DNA from 4 places in the Pseudomonas sp. B2M1-30 genome. Region 4 is predicted to be linked to each of the others. Evidence: predicted binding sites of a transcription regulator. Region 4 holds the regulator's gene; each other region holds the start of a gene.

Region 1 (4,462 bases), on a different contig from region 4:
CGATCCAGCAGCTCAACGGCCAGATCGGCACCATCGACAGTCGCCAGGCAAAACCGGCCAGTGTCGACGTCAAGGGCAAGGTCGATCGCTATGCTCCGGTGACCATCAAAGGCGCAGTCAACCCGTTCGACCCGATGGCCAGCCTCGACATCGCCACCAGCTTCAAACGGGTCGAGCTGACGACCCTGACGCCCTACTCCGGCAAGTTCGCCGGTTACCGCATCCGCAAGGGCCGGCTCAATCTCGACCTGCATTACCTGATCACCAAGGGCCAGCTCAAGGCCGAAAACAAAGTGGTGGTCGAACAATTGCAGCTGGGTGAGAAAGTCGACAGCCCGGACGCCGTGAGCCTGCCGCTGAAACTGGCGATTGCGCTGCTCAAGGACGTCGACGGCAAGATCTCCATCGAGCTGCCGGTCACCGGCGACTTGAACAACCCGCAATTCAGCGTGATGCCGATCGTCTGGCAGACCCTGCGCAACCTCATCGTCAAGGCAGCGGCCGCACCGTTCAAACTGATCGGTGGGCTGGTCAGCGGCGGCGGTTCCGAAGACCTCGGCACCGTCTCTTTCGCCCCCGGCTCCAGCGACCTGAGCAAGGACGCCGAGGCGGCGCTGGTCAAACTGTCCCAGGCCTTGAAGGAACGTCCGGCACTGCGCCTGGAGATCGAAGGCACCGCCGCGCAAAGCAGCGACGGCCCGTTGATCGCCGAACAGCGTCTGGAACGTGAATACCAGTACAACTACTACAAGATGCTCCAGCGCCGTGGCGACAAGGTGCCGGCCCAGGCATCGCTGTTGCAGGTGCCGGATGGCGAGAAAGGCCCGTTGCTGGAAGGCATCTACCGCACCCGTCTGAAAACCCAGCCGCCGGCCGAGTGGAAGGATCTGGGCAAGGAAGAACGCACGGCGAAAATGCGCGCCGACGTGATCAAGTTCTGGAGCTCCAGCGATGTGCTGCTGCGCCAGCTCGGTCAGGATCGCGCCAGCAGCATCAAGGACTATCTGGTGGACAAGGGCCAACTGGCCGACGACCGCGTGTACTTCATCGACGCCAATCTCGGCGAGGCGGAGAGCGATGGCCGGGTGGTGACACAAATGCATCTGGATGCCGAATGATGAGCCGCACACTGCTTGCTGCATTGGGGCTGGCGTTGATCGCCAGCCAGGCTGCCGCGTCCGATACCCTGCGCTGCGGTAGCCAACTGGTGAGCCTTGGCGACCGTGCCAGCGAGGTGCTGCAAAAATGCGGTGAGCCGGTCAGTCGTGATCTGCTCGGTTACAAGCGCAGCGCCAACCGTCGTGAAGAGTTCCAGGTCGAGGAATGGACCTACGGCCCGAGCAACGGCATGTACCAGTACCTGCGCTTCGAAGGCAGTCGCCTGAAACAGATCAATAGCAAGCGCGGCAACTGACCTCCCCGCTTTTCCTGCCCCTGAAATAGAACAGGCCCCGACACAAGTGCCAGGGCCTGTAATGGCCACCTCCGTGTGGCCGTTCGCATGAACTCTAAAGTGCGGCAGACGTATTGCTCGGCCCGCCTGTCGCGTCTTCTCCCGGTCCAGGCGAGAAGTCTTGCCTTACTCGGCTTTCAGGCCGTCGGCGGAAACGGCCTTGACGCCTTTGATCTTCTTGGCGATGGCCACGGCGGTGGTTTTCTGAGCCTCGGTGATGGCAACGGTGGAGGACAGGGAAACGACGCCTTTGTTGGTTTCTACTTTGATGTCAGTGCCTGGAATGCCTTTTTCGGTAACCAGATCGCTTTTGACTTTGGTGGTGATCCAGGTGTCGGAAGTAGCTTCTTTGGCCTTGGTCATTTCACCGGCAGCCAGGGTCATCGGCGCCTGGGTTGCCTGGGTGGATTGTGCAAACGCACCGGTGGCCATGGTCAGGGTCAGGGTCAGCGCGGTAGCAGCAGCGGCAGTGATAGCGAACTTCTTCATACGAGTAACTCCTGTTTTTCTGGAAAGTCTGCTGGATTTCTTTTCAGCAGGGTTACGAGAGATATTGCGAACGCTGTGCCAACTTTGAACATCGAAATAAATTCATATAAATCAACAAGTTATAAAAATAACGAATTTTCGGAATCATGCAAATTGCACGAGCACCGAATAATCTGCATGCAACTTGCAGATTTGCCCTGGCGGCTTAAGGCCATGAATCCTCAGGACTTTTCATTGCGGTATGTCAGGCAAAAAAAAGCCCCGCCAGAATCGGCGGGGCGGGGTGTTTCGCAGTCAGATCAAACGCCGGTGCATTGCTTCGGCAGGTAGTCCTGAGCGGCGGTGCTGGTGCAAGTCCAGCCGTTGGTGGCATCGCGGGTCAAGGTAATGGTTTTGCTCAGCACGGGTGCCGGCGCATTGACCAATGTGCAGACGATGGTGCCAGCACCGGTGGCCGCCGTACCCGTCACGGTCAGCGTGCAGTTGCTGGTGGCCGCTGCACCACCAGGCCCGGTGTTGGCCGTGGTGGGAGCCGTACCGGCATTGATGACATCCTCATACGGTACTTTCATCGCCGAAATCTCGGCCAGCCCCGCCGTCACTTTCGACCGCGCCTGGTACTTGGAGTATTGCGGCAATGCCACAGTGGCCAGAATGCCGATGATCGCGACGACGATCAGCAGTTCGATCAGAGTGAAACCTTTTTGGTTGTTCATAGACAGGCTCTCCATGCATGAGTCGAAGTCTCATGATCTGAACAGGGCTCAGCACAGCCCATGCCAACCGGCTGCAAGCCGCGTCTGCTGGGCGTGGCGCCACTGAGTGGCGGTTTCCTACAACCTGCAACCGCACTATCTGACACTTTTTGTCACCTGCACCGAGGGTGTTTGGCGCTGTCACTTGACTAGGCTATAAGTCATGAACTGTCTGCGTCCGGGATTCCCATGAATGACATCGCTCTGAGCGGTCTGGCCAAACGATTGGTGCAGGCCGAACTGCTGACGGAAAAAAGCGCCCAGCAAGCCTGGCAACAGGCCCAGCGCAATCGCCTGTCGCTGGTCAGCTATCTGGTACAGAACAAACTGGTGAAGAGCTGGCAGGTCGCCGAGATCGCGTCGGAGCATTTCGGCGTGGCCTTCCTCGATCTCAACTGCCTGGACAAGGAAACCCAGCCCAAGGGCCTGGTCAGTGAAAAACTGGTGCGCCAGCATCACGCCCTGCCCCTCTGGCGGCGCGGCAACAAATTGTTCGTCGGCATCTCCGACCCAAGCAATCATCAGGCGATCAACGACATTCAGTTCAGCACCGGGCTGAGCACCGAAGCCATTCTGGTCGAGGACGACAAGCTCACCGACGCCATCGAAAAATTCTTCGACACCCACGCCAGCGGCCTCGAAGACATGGCCGACGTCGATCTCGACGGGCTGGACATCGAATCCATCGACGACGACAAACAGGACGCCATCGGCGGGCTCGACGCCGACGATGCGCCGGTGGTGCGTTTCGTCCACAAGATGCTGCTGGACGCGATCAAGAGCGGCTCGTCCGACCTGCACTTCGAGCCCTACGAAAAAAACTACCGGGTGCGGGTGCGCACCGACGGCATCCTGCGCGAAGTCGCCAGGCCGCCGATTCAATTGGCCAGCCGTATCGCCGCGCGCCTGAAAGTCATGGCCAGCCTGGACATTTCGGAACGCCGCAAACCCCAGGACGGACGCCTGAAAATGCGCCTGTCGAAGAGCAAGTCGATCGACTTCCGGGTCAACACCCTCCCGACCCTGTGGGGTGAAAAAGTGGTGATCCGGATTCTCGACCCCACCAGCGCGCAAATGGGCATCGACGCCCTCGGCTACGAGCCGGAGCAGAAGGAGCTGTACCTCGCCGCGCTCAAGCAGCCACAAGGCATGATCCTGGTCACCGGCCCGACCGGCTCGGGCAAGACCGTTTCGCTGTACACCGGCCTGAACATCCTCAACACCGTCGACATCAATATTTCCACCGCCGAAGACCCGGTGGAGATCAACATGGAAGGCGTCAATCAGGTCAACGTCAATCCACGCCAGGGCATGGACTTTGCCCAGGCCCTGCGCTCGTTCCTGCGTCAGGACCCGGACGTGATCATGGTCGGCGAGATCCGTGACCTGGAAACCGCCGAAATTGCGATCAAGGCCGCGCAGACCGGTCACCTCGTCCTGTCGACCCTGCACACCAACAGCGCGGCGGAAACCCTGACCCGCCTGCACAACATGGGCATTCCGGGCTTCAACATCGCCACCTCGGTCAGCCTGATCATCGCCCAGCGCCTGGCGCGCAAATTGTGCAGCCATTGCAAGAAGCCCATCGAGATCCCTCCCGAGACACTGCTCAGGGAAGGCTTCCCCGAGGAACGCATCGGCAGCTTCACGATCTATGAACCCGCCGGTTGCGATCACTGCAACGGCGGTTACAAGGGCCGCGTGGGGATTTATGAAGTGGTGAAAAATACCGCCGAGCTGCAACGGTTGATCATGGCCGAAGGCA
Region 2 (4,462 bases), on a different contig from region 4:
CGAATACCTGGAAACCCTCTACGAAGGCTACGGCCAGCGTTTCCGCATGGAAAAACTGCTGCACGAAGTGCGCACCGAACACCAGCATCTGGTGATTTTCCAGAACCCGCGCATGGGCCGGGTGATGGCGCTGGACGGCGTGATCCAGACCACCGAAGCCGACGAGTTCATCTACCACGAGATGCTCACTCACGTACCGATCCTGGCCCACGGCACCGCCAAGCGCGTGCTGATCATCGGCGGCGGCGACGGCGGCATGCTGCGCGAAGTGACCAAACACGCCAGCGTCGAGCACATCACCATGGTCGAGATCGACGGCACCGTGGTCGACATGTGCAAGGAGTTCCTGCCGGAGCATTCCAAGGGCGCCTATGACGACCCACGCCTGAATCTGGTGATCGACGACGGCATGCGTTTCGTCGCCACCACCACTGAAAAGTTCGACGTGATCATTTCCGACTCCACCGACCCGATCGGTCCGGGTGAAGTGCTGTTCTCGGAGAACTTCTACCAGGCCTGCCACCGTTGCCTGAACGAGGGCGGCATCCTCGTGACCCAGAACGGCACGCCGTTCATGCAGATCGACGAAGTCAAAACCACCGCCGGCCGCCTGCGCAGCCTGTTTCCGGACTGGCACTTCTATCAAGCGGCGGTTCCGACCTACATCGGCGGTTCGATGACCTTCGCCTGGGGCTCGACCAATCCGGCCTACCGCAAGCTGAGCCGCGAAACCCTGCAACAGCGCTTCATCGGCAGCGGCATCGTGACCCGTTACTACAACCCGGAAATCCACATCGGCGCCTTCGCCTTGCCGCAATACGTGCTGCAAGCGGTGAACAAGCCAAGCAACGACTGAACATCCGTTTCAGTCTGTTCTTCCTGCGGGAGCGAGCAAGTTCGCTCCCGCAGGTGCATTGATCGGAATTAATTTTTTTTCATGTGGGTCGCCGCGATCCGTTGGAACGATCATTCCTGAGACAAGTCGAGATAGGTGTAAGCCCATTCGCGGGTTTTATCCAGGAGGCTCCGATGTCAAAGTGGAACGTCACTTTCGTGGATGATCACGGGGAATTGATCAACGAAGTCTTTGAGTGTGAGGAATGCCCGAACCACGAGCAGGCCGCCAGACTCATCAAGGAACGCTACCTTCCTGTCGCCGCCGAGCTGGATCTGAACGATCTGGAAGGGCGCACCGCCGACGCCGGCGTCAAAAGCCTGAAAACCCAGCACAGCATTGAAATCCGCAGCATCACGCCGATCTGAAACCTTCCTGTCACATACGAAACCAGGCCTTGGCAGCGCCTCTGTCTTGGGGCTACTCTGCAAGCGAGATCAGCGAACGGATCGCTAAGGTCTGGTCTTGTCAGCTACATGCTTGTTTCCCGCCGGCAACGCGGTTGCCGAATCGCCCGGTCGACAGACCCGGTGCGGGAATACGGAAAGTCTATCCATCTATGCGAGGGGGACGATTCATGAGCACAGCCTATCAAGAAGACATCAGCAGCAGCGTGCTGCGCCGCATGAAAGAAGGCGGTTTCGACTTTTCACGATTCCATCCCATCGAGTTCTACGCCATTTTCCCGGACGAGGAGCGGGCGCGCAGGGCGGCAGGCAAGTTTCGCGGTGAATCCATCAATGCCCAGGTCAGCGTGCGCGACGACGGCGCGTGGTCTCTGGAATTGAGCAAGGTGATGCACGCCACCTACGACGACATTGGCGATTTCGAGCAGGGCTTCTCGGCGGTGGTCGAACCCTTGGGTGGCATCATCGAGGGATGGGGCGTCAAACAGGAGGTGCGCAGCCGCCATCGGTTGAATTGATCAGTGACTGGCACATCGAACAACGGCTGACCCTCGGGTCGGCCGTTGTCGTTTCTGGGGCACCTTTTGCTTTCAAAACGTTTCAGGCAGGCAAAAAAAAGCCACCTGAAAAGGTGGCTAAAGGGAAGACCGATAAGGAGAGGGAACCGGTCAGGGCTACGGCCTGGCGGACTGCGACGTCAATCCGGATCCATTGAGCTGAACACTTCACCGGGGGCAAGTCTTGCAGCGGATGCGCGGATTATCCGCAGCCCGCGCCGGGCGGTGAAATCAACTCTGACTATGCTGGTGATAGCGACGCCATTGCGTCGCAATGAGGCGGGGGCAATCCGGATGGGGCATTTGTTGCACAGGAATGGTGCGACGCTTGTGGCGTGAATATCCAACCGATTGAAATCAAAGCGTTTATGCCGATGGCACGGGCCTTGCGATGGTCCGTATGTCCGGGTGACAAGGAGTACGGCATGATCCGCACCTATTTTGATGAAATGTACGATGCCGGCGGCGCTGTCCGTCCGCATTACCGGGAGTTTGCCCGTTGGCTGGCCGACACGCCTGATGAGCTGCTGGCGCAACGCCGACGTGAGGCCGATCTGCTGTTTCACCGGGCCGGGATCACCTTCACGCTCTATGGGGACGAGCAGGGCACCGAACGCCTGATTCCTTTCGACACCATCCCGCGCAGCATTCCCGCCAGCGAGTGGCGGGTCGTCGAACGCGGCTGTATCCAGCGGGTCAAGGCGTTGAACATGTTTCTCGCCGACCTTTACCACGAGCAACGGATCATCAAGGCCGGGATCATTCCCGCCGAACAGGTGCTCGCCAACGAGCAGTACCAGTTGGCGATGCAGGGCCTGGATCTGCACCGCGACATCTATTCGCACATCTCCGGTGTCGATCTGGTTCGCGATGGCGACGGCACCTATTACGTCCTCGAGGACAACCTGCGCACTCCCAGCGGCGTGAGCTACATGCTCGAAGACCGCAAGATGATGATGCGGCTGTTTCCCGAACTGTTCGCCGCCCAGCGCATCGCGCCGATCGATCATTACCCGAACCTGCTGCTCGACACTCTGAAAAGCTCCAGCCCCATCGACGACCCGAGCGTGGTGGTGCTGACGCCGGGGCGTTTCAACAGCGCATTTTTCGAGCACGCGTTCCTGGCGCGGGAAATGGGCGTCGAGCTGGTGGAGGGGGCCGATCTGTTCGTGCGCGATGACAAGGTATACATGCGCACCACCGACGGTCCGAAAGCGGTGGATGTGATCTACCGCCGTCTCGACGACGCGTTCCTCGATCCGCTGGCGTTCCGTCCGGATTCGATGCTGGGCGTGCCGGGGCTGTTGTCGGCCTACCGCTCGGGCAACGTGGTGCTGGCCAATGCCATCGGCACCGGCGTGGCCGATGACAAGTCGGTGTACCCGTTTGTCACCGAGATGATCCGTTTCTACCTCGACGAAGAACCGATCCTGAAGAACGTGCCGACCTGGCAGTGCCGCAATCCGTCCGAGCTGTCCCACGTGCTGGCCAATCTGCCGGACCTGGTGGTCAAGGAAACCCAGGGCTCCGGCGGCTACGGAATGCTGGTGGGACCGGCGGCGACCACGGCGGAAATCGATGCGTTCCGCGAACGGATCAAGGCCAAGCCACACGCGTACATCGCCCAACCGACGCTGTCGCTGTCGACCTGTCCGACCTTTGTCGAAAACGGCATCGCGCCGCGCCACATCGACCTGCGTCCGTTTGTCCTGTCCGGTCGCGAAACCCGGGTGGTGCCCGGCGGCCTGACCCGTGTCGCCCTGCGCGAAGGCTCTCTGGTGGTGAATTCCTCCCAGGGCGGCGGAACCAAGGACACTTGGGTGGTCGAGGATTGAAGGAAGCTTGCCATGTTAAGTAGAACTGCCTCGGATCTGTATTGGATGTCGCGTTACCTGGAGCGGGCGGAAAACCTCGCACGGATGCTCGACATCAGTTATTCGCTGTCGCTGATGCCGCAGGACGGCCGTGGCGATGGCCTGCACGAACTCGCCATGCCGCTGCTGATCACCGGCACCCTGGACGATTACCTGGAGCGCCACGGCGAGTTGCATGCCGAACGGCTGCTGCATTTCTTTGCCCTCGATGCGGCCAACCCGGCGAGCATCTACAGCTGCCTCGGCGCGGCGCGGGCCAGTGCCCATGCGGTGCGCGGGCGGATCACCGCCGATATGTGGGAAAACATCAACGCCACCTGGCTGGAGATTCGCGGAATCGCCGAGCAGGGCCTCGGACGTTATGGCATGAGCCGTTTCTGTGAGTGGATCAAGGAGCGCTCGCACCTGTTCCGGGGCGCGTCCTACGGCACCATCATGCGTAACGATGCGTTTCGTTTCATCCGCCTGGGGACGTTCATCGAGCGGGCGGACAACACTTTGCGCCTGCTCGATGCACGCTACGAAATGGCCGGCGATCAGGCCGAAGCGGTCAGCGACGGCACCGCCCACGCCTACTACCAGTGGAGTGCATTGTTGCGCGCCTTGTCCTCGTTCGAGGCTTACACCGAGATCTACCGCGACGCGCCCGGCGCCCGGCATGTTGCCGAACTGCTGCTGTTGCGCGCCGACGTGCCGCGCTCGCTGCGGGCGTGTACCGAGGAGATCGAC
Region 3 (4,462 bases), on a different contig from region 4:
ATAACACCCAGGAAGCTGTTGTAGTCCAGAGCGGAGATCTGCATCTGGAACGGACCGTCACGGTCAACAGCCGGAGGCGGAACGTGGTCGACTACCGCTTGGTACAGCGCGGTCATGTCTTCGCCCATGGCGGTGTGGTCCAGACCGGCGATGCCGTTCAGGGCCGAGGCGTAAACAACCTGGAAGTCCAGTTGTTCTTCGGTGGCGCCCAGGTTGTCGAACAGATCGAAGATCTGGTCCAGAACCCAGTCAGGACGCGCGCCCGGACGGTCGACCTTGTTGATGACCACGATTGGACGCAGGCCGGCTTCGAAAGCCTTCTTGGTCACGAAACGGGTTTGCGGCATAGGGCCGTCTTGAGCGTCGACCAGCAGCAGCACGGAGTCAACCATGGACATTACGCGCTCGACTTCGCCGCCGAAGTCGGCGTGGCCCGGGGTGTCCACGATGTTGATGTGGTAGCCGTTCCAGTTGATGGCGGTGTTTTTCGCCAGAATGGTAATGCCGCGCTCTTTTTCCTGGTCGTTGGAGTCCATCACGCGCTCGTCGTTGAGCTCGTTGCGCTCCAGGGTGCCGGATTGACGCAGGAGTTTGTCTACCAGGGTGGTTTTACCATGGTCAACGTGGGCAATGATGGCGATGTTGCGTAGATTTTCGATCACTTGTGTATCTCGATCAGAGGATTCGGTTTGCTGACAAGTCTTGGCAGCGATTAGCAGTAGTGTCCGGCATGGCCGTTACAGCTTGACGGCGGTGTCGGGGGGCCGGTGACGCAGGCCACAGGCAAACAGCCCCGGGCACTTAGCTCGGTCGATAAACGCGCACATTGGCATGCCCCTCACTGAGCAGATGGTGGGCATGCAGGCGACTCATCACGCCTTTGTCGCAATACAGCAGGTACTGGCGCGTAGGGTCCAGTTCCTTGAAACGAGCGTTCACTGCATAGAACGGCATCGTCTGTACTTCTACGCCGGCGAGTTCCAGCGGGTCATCCTCGGCAGCATCCGGGTGGCGGATGTCGATGACGATCTGACCGGCCAGTGCTTCACTGACTTCTTCAATCTGTACGTCCTGGCCGAGCTCGTCGATCACCCGATCGATCGGCACCAGTTTGGCGTTTTCGAGTGCACGCTCGAGAACCGCCATGTCGAATTCCTGCTCTTCGTGCTCAACACGACCGCGCTTGGCGGCCGTCTTCGGATTGACCGAAATGACGCCGCAGTATTCCGGCATGTGCCGGGCGAAATCGGCCGTGCCGATCTCGTTGGCCGTGTCGATGATGTCCTGTTTGTGTGCAACGATCAGCGGACGCAGCACCAGTTTGTCGGTCACGCAGTCGATCACCGACAGGTTCGGCAACGTCTGGCTCGACACCTGGGAGATCGCTTCGCCGGTGACCAGCGCGTCGATGTGCAGGCGCTCGGCAATGCTCGACGCGGCGCGCAACATCATACGCTTCAATACGACACCCATATGACTGTCGTCGACCTTGCCGAGAATTTCGCCCAGCACTTCCTCGAACGGCACACTGACAAATAACACGCGTTGCGAGCTGCCGTACTTCTTCCAGATGAAATGCGCGACTTCCATCACGCCCAATTCATGGGCACGCCCGCCCAGGTTGAAGAAGCAGAAGTGCGTCATCAGGCCACGGCGCAGGATCTGATAAGCCGCAACCGTCGAGTCAAAGCCGCCGGACATCAGAACAAGCGTCTGCTCGAGGGCGCCGAGCGGGTAACCGCCGATGCCATTGTGCTGGCCGTGGATCACGAACAACCGTTGGTCGCGAACTTCGATACGGACTTCGATTTCCGGCGATTTCAGGTCGATGCCGGCAGCACCGCACTCACGACGCAATTTGCTGCCGACGTATTTTTCGACGTCCATCGAGCTGAACAGGTGCTTGCCCGCACGCTTGCAGCGCACCGAAAAAATCTTCCCGGCCAGTGCATCGCCGTAGTGCTGCTTGCACTTCTCGGTGATGTCGTCGAAGTCGCCCAGCGGGTATTCGTCGATCTGCAGGAAGTGCGCGATGCCCGGCATGCAGGTCAGGCGCTCGCCCATTTCTTTCAAGGCCTTAGGGTCGGTAACGCGGGTTTCCAGCTCGAGGTTGTCCCACACACCGTTCACCACCACGGCCGGGTCCAGGTCGCGGAGCACGGTGCGGATGTTCTTGGCCAACTGGCGGATGAATTTCGTCCGGACAGGTCGGCTTTTGATGGTGATCTCGGGGAAGACTTTTACGATTAGTTTCATGAAAACAGCGCGCGCTGGGCCAGCCGAAAAAGGGGGGCGCGGATTATAGCGGAAATTGCTCAAGGTTTAACCAGTTAATGTGCAGAAGGTTTTGCATGCACCAAAACGGGTCATTTTTCATTTCCGGCGCTACATTAAAGGGCGGGATTTTCACCATTGCGGCGCCTTTGACCTTTATAAGCGTGAATTTGGGGCAAAAAACCCATGCTGGGGCACTGGCATGCAATTTGCTCCCTTGTGAGGCAGGTTGCCTTGGTCGAGTATTCGCGCCGGCATCACCAACATTTAAGGGCATCCACTACCAGCCCTAAGCCACCCGGAGGACACTATGTCGAAGTCGGTTCAACTCATCAAAGATCATGACGTCAAGTGGATTGATCTGCGCTTCACGGACACCAAAGGCACTCAGCACCACGTGACCATGCCGGCTCGCGATGCGCTGGAAGACGACTTCTTCGAAGTTGGCAAGATGTTCGACGGTTCCTCCATCGCTGGCTGGAAAGGCATCGAAGCCTCCGACATGATCCTGCTGCCGGACGACGAAACTGCCGTTCTGGACCCGTTCACCGAAGAGCCGACCCTGATCCTGGTCTGCGACATCATCGAACCTTCGACCATGCAAGGTTACGATCGCGACCCGCGCGCCATCGCTCACCGCGCCGAGGAATACCTGAAAACCACCGGTATCGGTGACACCGTATTCGCAGGTCCAGAGCCTGAGTTCTTCATCTTCGACGAAGTGAAGTTCAAGTCCGACATCTCCGGCTCGATGTTCAAGATCTACTCCGAGCAAGGCTCGTGGATGTCCGACCAGGACGTGGAAGGCGGCAACAAGGGCCACCGTCCAGGCGTGAAAGGCGGCTACTTCCCGGTTCCGCCGTTCGACCACGACCACGAAATCCGTACCGCCATGTGCAACGCACTGGAAGAAATGGGTCAGACCGTTGAAGTTCACCACCACGAAGTGGCGACTGCCGGTCAGAACGAAATCGGTGTCAAGTTCAACACCCTGGTGAAGAAAGCTGACGAAGTTCAGACTCTGAAATACGTTGTACACAACGTTGCCGATGCCTACGGCCGCACCGCGACCTTCATGCCGAAGCCTCTGTACGGCGATAACGGTTCGGGTATGCACGTTCACATGTCCATCGCCAAAGATGGCAAGAACACCTTCGCCGGCGAAGGCTATGCCGGTCTGTCCGAAACCGCTCTGTACTTCATCGGCGGCATCATCAAGCACGGTAAGGCCCTGAACGGCTTCACCAACCCGGCCACCAACTCCTACAAGCGTCTGGTGCCAGGCTTCGAAGCGCCGGTGATGCTGGCCTACTCGGCTCGCAACCGTTCCGCCTCGATCCGTATTCCTTACGTCAACAGCCCACGCGGCCGTCGTATCGAAGCGCGCTTCCCGGATCCGGCTGCCAACCCGTACCTGGCCTTCGCAGCACTGCTGATGGCCGGCCTGGACGGTATCCAGAACAAGATCCACCCAGGCGATGCCGCTGACAAAAACCTGTACGACCTGCCGCCAGAAGAGGCGAAAGAGATCCCACAAGTTTGCGGCAGCCTGAAAGAAGCCCTGGAAGAGCTGGACAAGGGCCGTGCGTTCCTGACCAAGGGCGGCGTGTTCTCCGACGACTTCATCGACGCTTACATCGCGCTGAAATCCGAAGAAGAAATCAAGGTTCGCACCTTCGTACACCCACTGGAATATGAGCTGTACTACAGCTGCTGATCCGGTAGCGCCGCGCTACGCGGCGTGACAAAAGAGAGGCCTCCTTCGGGAGGCCTTTTTTGTGGGTGAACGGTCAGCCCTCTCCCAAAGGAAGAGGGCCGATGGGGGAATATCGAAATATTCAGATATGTCCTGAGTTGGGCCAACCGCCCACCCTGACCTATGCTGCATCCCATCGCTTTCGAAACCGGTCGATTTCATGGGTCGCACCTTCATCTGTCTCATCTTGCTGCTGATCGCCCTGCCCGCCAGCGCGCAGATCTACAAGTACACCGACGCCGAGGGCAACACCGCCTACAGCAACCAGCCCCCGGAGGGTGTACAGGCGCAGCCGGTGGATTTGCCGCCGCTCAACAGCGTCGTGCCGCAAGCGCCGGTCAGCCCCGCACCATCCGCCGGGTCGAACTCCCGCGAGCCACCGCGCAACGCCTACGAAATCCTTGAACTGGCCGGCCTGCCCACCGAAGAAGC
Region 4 (4,462 bases):
TGCTCAAGTGAATCTTGGTGCCCTTGCCGGCGGCAAGCATCATCATTGCCATGATGCTTTTGCCGTCGACGGTGGTTTCCGGAGTACGGCCGACTCTGATCGAGCAATCGGGAAACTGCCCCGCCACTCCGACGAACTTGGCCGATGCGCGGGCATGCAGGCCCAGCTTGTTGATGATTTCGATTTCCAGAGCAGGCATCGCGGTGTGAATCCTTTAGCTGAGGTCGCGGTGGCGAACCTGGACGTTCTTCAGGGTCTTGTGCAGCGCCTGGCCCAGACGTTCGGTCAGGTAGACGGAACGGTGATGCCCGCCGGTGCAGCCGATGGCGATAGTGACATAAGCGCGGTTGCTTGCGGCAAAACGCGGCAACCACTTGTGCAGGTAAGCGTAAATGTCCTGGTACATCTCTTCGACTTCCGGTTGCGCCGCCAGGTACTCGGCAACCGGCTCATCGAGGCCGGACTGCGCGCGCAGCTCCGGTTTCCAGTAAGGATTGGGCAGGCAGCGTACGTCGAATACCAGATCGGCATCCACCGGCATGCCGCGTTTGAAACCAAACGACTCGACCAGAAACGCCGTGCCCGGCTCCGGCTGGTTCAGCAGACGCAACTTGATGGTGTCACGCAGCTGATAAAGATTGAGGCTGGTGGTGTTGACCTTGAGGTCGGCCAGGTCGGCGATGGGGCCGAGCAGGGCGGTTTCGTCTTCAATGGCTTCCGCCAGCGAGCGGTTGGCGCTGCTCAGCGGGTGGCGGCGACGGGTTTCCGAAAAACGCTTGAGCAGGGTTTCTTCGTCAGCGTCCAGATAAAGCACATCGCACTGGATATGGCGGCTGCGGACTTCCTCGAGCAATTCGGGAAAACGCGACAGATGGCTGGGCAGGTTGCGTGCATCGATCGAAACCGCCACCAGCGGCTGGGACAGCTCGGTGTGGATCAGGGCGCGCTCGGCCAGTTCCGGCAGCAGGCCCGCCGGCAGGTTGTCGATGCAGTAATAGCCGTTGTCCTCGAGGACATCCAGGGCAGTACTTTTACCCGAGCCGGAGCGGCCACTGACGATGATCAAGCGCATGATTACGGCCTGTTCTGCTCTTCCAGTACGACCTGGTACAAGGCTTCGTTGCTGGGCGCGCTGCGCAGTCGGTCGCGCACGTCCTTGCGGTCAAGCATGCTGGCGATCTGACGGAGCAGTTCCAGGTGTGCGTCCGTGGCCGCTTCCGGAACCAGCAGGACGAACAACAGGTCGACTGGCGCACCGTCAATCGCGTCGAAATCGATAGGTGCATCAAGGTGCATCAAGGCACTGATCGGTGCTTCGCAGCCCTTGAGGCGGCAGTGAGGAATGGCGATGCCGTTGCCAAAACCGGTCGAACCGAGTTTTTCACGGGCCACCAGCGCCTCGAAGACATCCTGCATCTCCAGATCCGGCACCTCGCGGGCGATCAGGTTGGCAATTTGTTCGAGGGCTTTCTTTTTGCTGCCGCCCGGCACGTTCACCAGGGAACGGCCGGGGGTCAGGATACTTTCAAGTCGGATCATGGATTGGGGGGTTATCGACCGGTAGCGCCCTGAAGCAGGCTCTGGGTCTTTTCCTTATGCTTTTTGAGTTGTTTGTCCAGCTTGTCGGCCAATGCGTCAATCGCCGCGTACATGTTGGAATCTTCCGCGTTGGCGACGACTTCATTACCAGGAATATGCAGCGTGGCTTCGATTTTCTGCTTCAGCTTTTCGACGGACAGGATGACCTGAACGTTGGTGATCTTGTCGAAATGCCCCTCGAGCCTCTTGAGCTTTTGCTCAACGTAGTCGCGCAGGGGTTGGGTCACTTCCAGTTGGTGTCCACTGATGTTGACTTGCATACAGCTTCTCCTTCGTTGCCAGTGCATAAAGCGGTAGATCAGATGATCTACCACTGGAACGCTGTAACGTGGCTTACATCAACCGCTTGCGTTCGCTCGAAGGCGCGATCCCGAGGGATTCGCGGTACTTGGCGACGGTGCGGCGAGCCACCTGAATGCCTTGTGCCTCCAGTAAACCAGCGATCTTGCTGTCACTCAACGGCTTTTTCTGATTTTCCGCGGCGACCAGTTTTTTGATGATCGCGCGGATCGCCGTGGACGAGCATTCGCCGCCTTCGGAGGTGCTGACGTGGCTGGAGAAAAAGTATTTCAGTTCATAAATGCCCCGGGGGGTATGCATGAATTTTTGCGTGGTCACCCGGGAGATCGTCGATTCGTGCATGCCCACCGCCTCGGCGATATCGTGCAGGACCAGCGGTTTCATGGCTTCGTCGCCGTACTCCAGGAAGCCGCGCTGATGCTCGACGATCTGGGTGGCTACTTTCATCAGGGTTTCGTTGCGGCTTTGCAGGCTCTTGATGAACCAGCGCGCTTCCTGCAACTGGTTGCGCATGAAGGTATTGTCGGCGCTGGTGTCGGCGCGACGGACGAAACCTGCGTATTGCGCATTGACGCGAAGGCGCGGCACCGACTCCTGATTGAGTTCGACCAGCCAGCGCTCGTTGTCCTTGCGCACGATGACGTCAGGTACAACGTATTCGGCTTCGGTGGACTCGATCTGCGAACCCGGGCGCGGGTTGAGGCTCTGCACCAGTTCGATGACCTGACGCAACTCGTCTTCCTTGAGCTTCATGCGCCGCATCAGCTGGCTGTAATCACGGCTGCCGAGCAGGTCGATGTAGTCGGTGACCAGGCGTTTGGCCTCGGTCAGCCAAGGCGTCTTGGCCGACAGCTGGCGCAGTTGCAGCAACAGGCATTCACCGAGGTTGCGCGCACCGATGCCGGCGGGCTCGAATTGCTGGATGCGGTGCAGGACGGCTTCGATCTCGTCCAGTTCGATATCCAGTTCCGGGTCGAAGGCGTCGAGGATTTCCTCGAGGGTTTCGTCGAGGTAGCCCTGATTATTGATGCAGTCGATCAGGGTCACGGCGATCAGGCGATCGGTGTCCGACATCGGCGCCAGGTTCAGCTGCCACAACAGATGGCTTTGCAGGCTTTCGCCGGCGGAGGTGCGGGTGGTGAAGTCCCACTCGTCATCATCGCTGCTGGGCAGGCTGCTGGCGCTGGTCTGGTAGACGTCTTCCCAGGCGGTGTCGACCGGAAGTTCGTTGGGGATGCGTTCGTTCCATTCGCCGTCCTCGAGGTTGTCCACCGTCGGGGCGGTTTCCTGGTAGGAGGGTTCCTGAATCTCGGTGTTGGGCTTCTGTTCGGCGTTGTCGGCCAGGGGATCGGAGTTGTCGAAGTCGTCGCCTTCTTCCTGGCGTTCGAGCATCGGATTGGACTCCAGGGCCTCCTGGATTTCCTGTTGCAGGTCCAGGGTCGACAATTGGAGCAGGCGGATGGCCTGTTGCAGCTGCGGTGTCATCGTCAGCTGCTGGCCCATTCTCAAGACTAGCGATGGTTTCATGGCAGGGGCTTAACACCTTATTCGCCGGCGCACATGCGCCATCCACTACAGGGCGCCGGAGCGCCAAACTTAAGCAAATTATATGCCTGAAACTGAAGTGTTTGCCTAGAGCGCTGTAACAATAAAAACCTATAAAACTTTGTTGACGCGTCGCTCCGGCTGGCGGTTGAACACCTTTGAAGCGGCGTGTTTGCCTGGAGCGCTGTAACAATAAAAACCCATAAAAAGCCGTTTTACTGACGCAGCGCCCGAGCGGTCGATCGGATAACTCAGTGCTTACAGGCGGAACTCGTGGCCCAGATACACTTCCTTCACCAGATCGTTGGCGAGGATGGTCTCGGCGTCGCCTTCGGCAATCAGTTGGCCGTCGTTGACGATGTAGGCGGTTTCACAGATATCCAGCGTCTCGCGCACGTTGTGGTCGGTGATCAGGACGCCGATGCCCTTGGCCTTGAGGTGGTGGATGATCTGCTTGATGTCGCCCACCGAAATCGGGTCCACGCCGGCGAACGGTTCGTCGAGCAGGATGAATTTCGGTGCGGTCGCCAGGGCGCGGGCGATTTCCACCCGGCGGCGTTCACCACCGGACAGGCTCATGCCGAGGTTGTCGCGGATGTGGCTGATGTGGAATTCCTGCAGCAGGCTTTCCAGCTCCTTGCGACGGCCGGCCTTGTCGAGTTCCTTGCGGGTCTCGAGGATGGCCATGATGTTGTCGGCTACCGACAGTTTGCGGAAGATCGACGCTTCTTGCGGCAGATAGCCGATACCGGCCTTGGCGCGACCGTGCATCGGCTGGTGGCTGACGTCGAGGTCGTCGATCAGTACGCGACCCTGATCGGCCTGCACCAGGCCGACGATCATGTAGAAGCAGGTGGTCTTGCCGGCGCCGTTGGGGCCGAGCAGGCCGACGATCTGGCCACTGTCGATCGACAGGCTGACGTCGCGCACGACCTGGCGGCTTTTATAGGCCTTGGCCAGGTGCTGAGCTTTCAGAGTTGCCATTACTGGGTTTTCTCATCGGTTTTCTTTTTCGGCT

The links. The regulator sigma-54, encoded in region 4, starts transcription at its own class of promoters, with help from an activator protein. The targets are predictions, from matches to a motif close to ANTGGCATNNANNTTGCTNT.
Region 1: the regulator sigma-54 is predicted to act here: its motif matches at 2,707-2,726, upstream of N8H74_RS27400 (pilin).
Region 2: the regulator sigma-54 is predicted to act here: its motif matches at 2,233-2,252, upstream of N8H74_RS28045 (circularly permuted type 2 ATP-grasp protein).
Region 3: the regulator sigma-54 is predicted to act here: its motif matches at 2,471-2,490, upstream of glnA (glutamate--ammonia ligase).

What each region holds. Positions count from the first base shown of each region.
Region 1 covers NZ_JAOEJT010000021.1:39,738-44,199, reverse strand. Annotated here, with positions in the region: gene N8H74_RS27415 (DUF748 domain-containing protein) at 1-1,118, shown strand, start outside; gene N8H74_RS27410 (DUF2845 domain-containing protein) at 1,118-1,414, shown strand; gene N8H74_RS27405 (BON domain-containing protein) at 1,580-1,942, opposite strand; gene N8H74_RS27400 (pilin) at 2,242-2,658, opposite strand; gene pilB (type IV-A pilus assembly ATPase PilB) at 2,887-4,462, shown strand, end outside.
Region 2 covers NZ_JAOEJT010000023.1:13,808-18,269, reverse strand. Annotated here, with positions in the region: gene speE (polyamine aminopropyltransferase) at 1-856, shown strand, start outside; gene N8H74_RS28055 (hypothetical protein) at 1,030-1,263, shown strand; gene N8H74_RS28050 (ribonuclease E inhibitor RraB) at 1,473-1,820, shown strand; gene N8H74_RS28045 (circularly permuted type 2 ATP-grasp protein) at 2,285-3,694, shown strand; gene N8H74_RS28040 (alpha-E domain-containing protein) at 3,707-4,462, shown strand, end outside.
Region 3 covers NZ_JAOEJT010000003.1:415,244-419,705, forward strand. Annotated here, with positions in the region: gene typA (translational GTPase TypA) at 1-662, opposite strand, end outside; gene thiI (tRNA uracil 4-sulfurtransferase ThiI) at 802-2,256, opposite strand; gene glnA (glutamate--ammonia ligase) at 2,585-3,991, shown strand; gene N8H74_RS08440 (DUF4124 domain-containing protein) at 4,191-4,462, shown strand, end outside.
Region 4 covers NZ_JAOEJT010000007.1:75,514-79,975, reverse strand. Annotated here, with positions in the region: gene N8H74_RS15675 (HPr family phosphocarrier protein) at 1-199, opposite strand, end outside; gene rapZ (RNase adapter RapZ) at 215-1,072, opposite strand; gene ptsN (PTS IIA-like nitrogen regulatory protein PtsN) at 1,075-1,539, opposite strand; gene raiA (ribosome-associated translation inhibitor RaiA) at 1,551-1,859, opposite strand; gene N8H74_RS15655 (RNA polymerase factor sigma-54) at 1,933-3,426, opposite strand; gene lptB (LPS export ABC transporter ATP-binding protein) at 3,703-4,428, opposite strand; gene lptA (lipopolysaccharide transport periplasmic protein LptA) at 4,428-4,462, opposite strand, start outside.